3 regions of the Streptomyces sp. NPDC003034 genome follow, and region 1 is predicted to be linked to each of the others. Evidence: riboswitches for the same ligand, from Rfam matches in the RefSeq annotation. Region 1 holds a riboswitch; each other region holds the start of a gene.
The links. Region 1 has a riboswitch for cobalamin ahead of cobN (cobaltochelatase subunit CobN). Riboswitches for the same ligand answer to the same signal wherever they lie in the genome.
Positions count from the first base shown of each region.

Region 2: another riboswitch for cobalamin. It lies ahead of ACWDX7_RS23090 (energy-coupling factor ABC transporter permease); the one in region 1 lies ahead of cobN (cobaltochelatase subunit CobN).
Region 3: another riboswitch for cobalamin. It lies ahead of ACWDX7_RS21915 (ribonucleoside-diphosphate reductase subunit alpha); the one in region 1 lies ahead of cobN (cobaltochelatase subunit CobN).

Region 1 is NZ_JBSFTS010000030.1:51,792-53,983, reverse strand. Features, by position in the region: gene cobN (cobaltochelatase subunit CobN) at 1-1,331, opposite strand, end outside; cobalamin riboswitch at 1,372-1,498, opposite strand; gene ACWDX7_RS24675 (cobalamin biosynthesis protein CobG) at 1,863-2,192, shown strand, end outside.
Region 2 is NZ_JBSFTS010000025.1:90,593-92,784, reverse strand. Features, by position in the region: gene ACWDX7_RS23095 (energy-coupling factor ABC transporter substrate-binding protein) at 1-431, opposite strand, end outside; gene ACWDX7_RS23090 (energy-coupling factor ABC transporter permease) at 431-1,126, opposite strand; cobalamin riboswitch at 1,156-1,352, opposite strand; gene ACWDX7_RS23085 (AMIN-like domain-containing (lipo)protein) at 1,524-2,075, opposite strand.
Region 3 is NZ_JBSFTS010000023.1:63,715-65,906, reverse strand. Features, by position in the region: gene ACWDX7_RS21920 (Uma2 family endonuclease) at 12-596, opposite strand; cobalamin riboswitch at 708-840, shown strand; gene ACWDX7_RS21915 (ribonucleoside-diphosphate reductase subunit alpha) at 983-2,192, shown strand, end outside.

The DNA.
Region 1 (2,192 bases):
GCCGGACCCCAGTGCTCCTCGACCCGCTCGCGCAGCTCGGCGGGCAGCTCGGCGTACCAGCGCTTGTAATCGGCGGCCGGAATGCGGACCGGGTTGCGGGCCAGCTGCTCCTCGGTAAGCCAGTCCTGATCGTGGCCGCCGGCCTCGATCAGGGCGCGGATCAGCTCGTCGCCGTCACCGGAGACCAGGCCCGGGACCTCCTCGACGGGACCGAAGTCGTAGCCGCCGGCGATCAGGGTGCGCAGCAGCTCGACGGCGCTGGCCGGGGTGTCGAGCCCCACCGCGTTGCCGATGCGGGAGTGCTTGGTGGGGTACGCGGAGAGGACCAGCGCGATCTTCTTGTCACGGCGCTCGATGTGCCGCAGCCGGGCGTGGCGTACGGCGATCCCCGCGACCCGGGCGGCCCGTTCGGGGTCCGCCACGTACGCCGGCAGGCCGTCCTCGTCGAGCTCCTTGAAGGAGAACGGGACGGTGATCAGACGGCCGTCGAACTCCGGTACGGCGACCTGGGTGGCGGCGTCGAGCGGGGACAGCCCCTCGTCGCTCTCCTCCCACGCCGAGCGCGAACCGGTCAGGCACAGCGCCTGCAGGATCGGCACCCCCAGCGCGGCGAGCGCGCCCGCGTCCCACGACTCGTCGTCCCCGCCGGCTGAAGCGGTGGCGGGGCGGGTGCCGCCCGCGGCCAGGACGGTGGTGACGATCGCGTCGACGCCCGCCAGCTCCGTCAGCAACTCCGGCTCGGGGGTGCGCAGGGAGGACACGTACAGCGGGACCGCCTGCGCGTCATGGGCCTCGATGGCCGAGCACAGGGCGTGGACGAAGGCGGTGTTGCCGCTCATCTCGTGGGCGCGGTAGTAGAGCACGGCGATGCGGGGACCGTCCGTCCGCGACGCGGTGCGCTCCAGCGGGCCCCAGGTGGGGGCGGCGGCGGGCGGCTCGAAGCCGTGGCCGGTGAGCAGGACGGTGTCGGAGAGGAACCGCGCCAGCTGCTCCAGATTGGCGGGGCCGCCGTGCGCGAGGTAGCCGTGGGCCTCGGCCGCGATGCCGATCGGGACCGTGGAGGCCTCCATCAGCTGGGCGTCAGGCGCCTGTTCGCCGGTGAGGACCACGACCGGGCGGGTCTGGTCGGGCGCCAGGAGCACGTCGAGGCCGTCCTGCCAGGCGCGCAGGCCGCCCAGGAGGCGTACGACGACGAGGTCCACGCCGGCGAGGAGGCCGGGAAGCTCGTCCAGGGGAAGGCGGGAGGGGTTCGCGAACCGGTACGGGACGGGGCCGTCCGCGGCGCGGGCGCTGAGCAGATCGGTGTCGGACGTCGACAGCAGCAGGATCATGCGGCGGCAGGCCTTCCTCGGGGTTTCCGCGCCCCGGGCAGTGAGGACAGCGGGAGTTCCTGACTCACCCCGCCGATCGCTCCGCGGGGTTCACAGTGGCGGGACCGCGCCGGAATCTCACCGGGCTTCCTCCCATGTCGCCGTCCTCGGCGACGGCGGGCCGTGTGGTCCGCCGGTGGTCATCCTAGGTGGCCCTCGCCCTGGCCGGGAGTGGGGGTCGGCCCGGCCGGGGCGGACGGGCGGCGCAGGCGGCTCCGTCGCGGGGGCGCGTGGGCCGGCTGGGGCGGGCCGGCTCGGAGGGTGCGGGTCCGTTGCGGGAGCGGTGCGAGGGAGCCCGCGCCTCGAACGCCGGAGTTGGCAGGGGCGGCGCCTCCAACGCGGGCGGGGCCGACTCGGACGGACGGGTCGGCCGGGACGGTGGGGCGCTGGTGGGGCGCTGGTGGGGTGTGGTGCCGGGGTGGTGCCCGAGGTGGTGCCGGGGTGGTGACGGACACAGGCCGGGCGATCGGATTCGTGGGTATGCTCGCCGCCATGCCCCAGTCCCCCTCCGCCGCATCGCGGGACGAACCCGTCATACGGGACCGTGGCGACGCCTGCCCCGGCGCGCTGCGGCTGCACGCGGCGGACGACGGGTTCCTGGCCCGGGTCCGGATACCAGGCGGGCTGCTCGACTCCGAGGGCGCCGAGGCCCTGGCCGGTGCCGCGGACCTGCTCGGGGACGGCCACATCGAATTCACCTCCCGCGGCAATGTGCAACTGCGCGGACTCGCGGACGGATGCGGCGCCGCGCTGGCGGAGCGGCTGGACGCCGCCGGACTGCTTCCCGCACCCACCCATGAGCGGGTGCGCAACATCGTGGCG
Region 2 (2,192 bases), on a different contig from region 1:
GCCGAGCCGGCCAGGCCCGCGGGGGCGGCCCCGTCCGGATCCGGCGCGGACCCGGGCCCGGTCACCGGAGCGGCCGGACCGGCACCGGCCGCGGGGGCGGCCCCGTCCTGGCTCGCCAGGCCCGCGGCGGCGATGGCGGCGCCCTGCCGGCGGCCCTTGCGGATGCCGAAGTAGTACGCGAGCACGCCCGCGCCGATCGCCGCCTGAAGGGCGAACAGCGCGGACTCGATCTCCCCGGACGGGGGCTCGTAGAGAGGGGAGAACCAGGGCTCGTAATCCGGCTTCAGCTCGCTGATGGCCGCCTCCGCCTGGGCGTCCGCGCCCGCGAAGGGCTCCTCCTTGCCCTCGCCCATTCCCAGGGCGAGCGGGAGCACGGCCAACGCCGCCACCAGGAGCAGCAACAGGCTATTGATCTTCGCGTTCCTGGTCATCAGACCGCCGCCTCCGGCTTCGTCTTGCCCTGCGTGAGCTTCGCGACCCCGAGACGGACCAGGTCCGACTTGCTGGACTGCATCAGCAGCCGCATCACGAGGACGGTCAGCAGCCCCTCGCTCACCGCGAGCGGGATCTGCGTGACCGCGAAGATGCCGCCGAACTTGGCGAGCGCGCCCGCGAATCCCGTACCGGGGTCGGGGAAGGCCAGCGCCAGCTGGACGCTGGTGACGCAATAGGTGACCAGATCGGCGAAGAAGGCGCCGAAGAAGACGGTCACCATCAGCGGCAGGCCGAAACGGCGGAGCAGCCGGTAGATCCCGTAGCCCGCCCAGGGCCCGGCGACGGCCATCGAGAAGACGTTGGCGCCGAGCGTGGTCAGCCCGCCGTGCGCGAGCAGCAGCGCCTGGAAGAGGAGGGTGATCGTGCCGAGTACGGCCATGATCGGCGGCCGGAACAGGATCGCCCCGAGGCCCGTGCCGGTGGGGTGGGAGCAACTGCCCGTCACCGAGGGGATCTTCAGCGCGGACAGGACGAAGGTGAACGCGCCGGCCGCCCCGAGCAGCAGCGTGCTCTCCGGATTGGCCTTCACCTCGCGGGTGAGGGCGCGGACACCGTGGACGACGAAGGGAGCGGACGCGGCGCCCCAGGCGACCGCGTGCAAGGGGGGCAGGAACCCCTCGGCTATATGCATGAGTAGGGAGACCTCTCCAGCACCTCGTGGATGGACAACGCGCCCCGGCCGGTCTCCTGGCTCACGGGTGCTGATGCCCGGTGCTCCGCCTTCCCGGGGTCGTACGGTTTCCCGCACGGTCCCAGTGGCTTTCCCGCAGGAGTGGAGCCGGACTTCCCGATCACAGTGGCGAGGGCCGCACCGGTTTCTCACCGGTTTCCCGAACACCAAGGCCCGCTGACCCTAGTCGGCCGCGCGGACCGGTAACAAACCGACCGGCGCGCGGGTGCGGTCGCGGAGCGCGCGGGCGCCGCGCACGCCGGTGCCTGCCGTCGCCGCCGCGGCCCGCCCGCCAGGGTCGCGGCATGGCGAAGACCGGCAGGGCCGGGCGGCCACTGCCGGTCTTGGCGGGAGGTCCTCAGCAGACGTTCGGGTGCGCGATGTCCACGACGAGCCGTTCGGGCGCGTGCAGGACCATGGTGGAGTACACCGGCTTGGTGTCGAAGGCCGCGCCGAAGGTCACGTACCCCTCGAAGTCGCCGGTGAAGGCGATTCCCTTGAGCTTGCTCAGGTAGATCTTCTGCAACCGGGGGCCCTGGTAGACGCTCTCCCCCTCCTCGGTGTGGGCGGCGGCGGGATGCAGGCGGATCTCCAGGAAGTACTTTCCGGCCAGCGGGACGGGCTTGCCCGACCCGTCGTAGTACAGCTGCGAGACGGGCGTGACGGTGTACCCGGGGACGTATCCCTGCAGGTCGATGACGATCCGGTCGTACGTGCAGTGTCCGCCCCAGCGGGCATTGACGACGAGCGGGGTCTGGGTCTGGGCCTGGGCCCGAGTGGCGGTGGCGGTGGCGGCGGTGGTGGTGCCGGCGGCGGAGGCCGGTGCGGCGAGCGCGAGAGCGGCGGTGAGCAGGGCTCCCGTGGCCAGGGCCACGATCCTGCGGTGACGTAGACGACGTGGGTGGCTCATGACGTCCCCCCGATTCTCCAGAGACGGGGACAATGCTGTCACCTGTAGAGACACCCGGCGCCGGTCCGCGGTTGCACTGGCCCGCCGTGATAATGGGGGCGTGTTGTGCGGACCTCG
Region 3 (2,192 bases), on a different contig from region 1:
CTTCCTCGCGTTCAGCGCACCCAGTCCTTGAGGGGCTCGGTCGGGAGGGTGATACCGACGGGCTCGGGAAGCTCGACGTCCTTGCCGAAGTGAACGGTGTGGACCATCTCGTACCGCCGCCCATTGGGCTCGCTGTGTACCACGACCTCGCACGCGTCCCGGTCGATCAGCAAGTAGACGGGGATAGCGGTTTCGGCATACGCGCGGGGCTTCTCGTTCCTGTCACGCGAATCCGTGTCGGAGTCGTACGAGGTGACCTCGACCACCATGAGAACAGGGGCGGGATCGGCCCACTCTCCCTGGCCGACAAACGCGTCATCCGGGGCCAAGCACCCGTCGGGCCGGACTCTGCCCGAGCGATATTCCTGGACCTTCAGCCCCCGCTCGACATGAAGCCACAGCTCCGGCCGGTGCTGCATGCACAGGCGGGCCAGCCACAGAACGATCCGGTCATGGTCCCCGTCCGGCACGGCCTTGGCCCCCAGCTTCCCGTCGATGAATTCCAGTCTCAGCCCCTCGATCTCGCGGGCGCCTATGCGCGCCAGGGCCTCGAACTCTTCGGGCAGCATCAGGGGACGGTCAGTCATCACGGTCATGCCTCGCTCGCCTTCCTCGACGGTGCTCTCTCCGACGATAGCGGAGAGGTACGCCACAGGGACGGCGCGTCGCACACGACACAACATGTGGGGGCTACCGCCGGGGGCCGCCCCCACATGTATGCTCAGGGCTGCTGTCGCCGCAGGGGAATCCGGTGCGAATCCGGAACTGTCCCGCAACGGTATGAAGTGCACTCGTTCGTGCACCGCAAGTCCGAGGACCTGCCGACAGCGCGCCCGGCTCGACCGAACCGGGTGCCGATACGTCCGGGCCTCGCGGTTGGGCCGGTGGACGCCGTGCGGTGTGCGCGTATCCGGCACGCCCGCATGCGCTGCGCCCCGCCCCGCCCCGCCGATGACCGGGCCGAGTGAGGGAGAGCTCCCCCGTGACCATCGCGCCCACCGCACCGCGCGCCGAGTCCGACCCGTCCGCGCCGCAAGGTCCCGGGGCCGCGCTGCTGCGCACCCTCACCGAGCTGACGGCCGACCTCCCCGACACCGACCCGGGCCGCGTCGCCGCCGCCGCGCTGCGGGGCCGCAGCTCCGTCGCCGACGAGGCCGAACTGCGCGCTCTGGCCACCGAGGCCGCCGCTGGCCTGATCTCCGAGGACCCGGCCTATTCCCGGCTCGCCGCCCGCCTGCTGACGCTGGCCGTCGCCGACGAGGCCGTCGGCCAGGGCGCCACCTCCTTCTCGGCCTCGGTCGCGGTCGGCCACCGCGAGGGGCTCATCGCCGACCGCACGGCCGCGTTCGTACGGACCCATGCCGGCCGCCTCGACTCCCTGGTCGAGCACACCCTCGCCGAGGGCGCCGACGACCGCTTCGGCTTCTTCGGCCTGCGCACCCTGCACAGCCGCTACCTGCTGCGCCACCCCCTGACCCGTCAGGTCATCGAGACCCCGCAGTACTTCATGCTGCGCGTGGCCTGCGGCCTCGCCGCGGACGACAGCGTGGCCGCCGTGGAGGAAGTTGCCTCGCTGTACCGGCTGATGAGCCGCCTGGACTATCTGCCGTCCTCCCCCACGCTCTTCAACTCCGGTACCCGGCACCCGCAGATGTCCTCCTGCTACCTGCTGGACTCCCCGCTGGACGAGCTCGACTCGATCTACGACCGCTACCACCAGGTCGCGCGCCTCTCCAAGCACGCGGGCGGCATCGGCCTCTCGTACTCCCGCATCCGCGCCCGCGGTTCGCTGATCCGCGGCACCAACGGCCACTCCAACGGCATCGTGCCGTTCCTGAAGACCCTCGACGCCTCCGTGGCCGCCGTGAACCAGGGCGGCCGCCGCAAGGGCGCCGCCGCCGTCTACCTGGAGACGTGGCACGCGGACATCGAGGAGTTCCTGGAGCTCCGCGACAACACGGGTGAGGACCAGCGCCGTACGCACAACCTCAACCTGGCCCACTGGGTGCCGGACGAGTTCATGCGCCGCGTCAACGCCGACGCCCAGTGGTCGCTCTTCTCCCCGGCCGACGTGCCCGAGCTGGTCGACCTGTGGGGTGACGAGTTCGACGCCGCCTACCGCAAGGCCGAGGCCGCCGGACTGGCCCGCAAGACCATGCCCGCCCGCGACCTGTACGGCCGGATGATGCGCA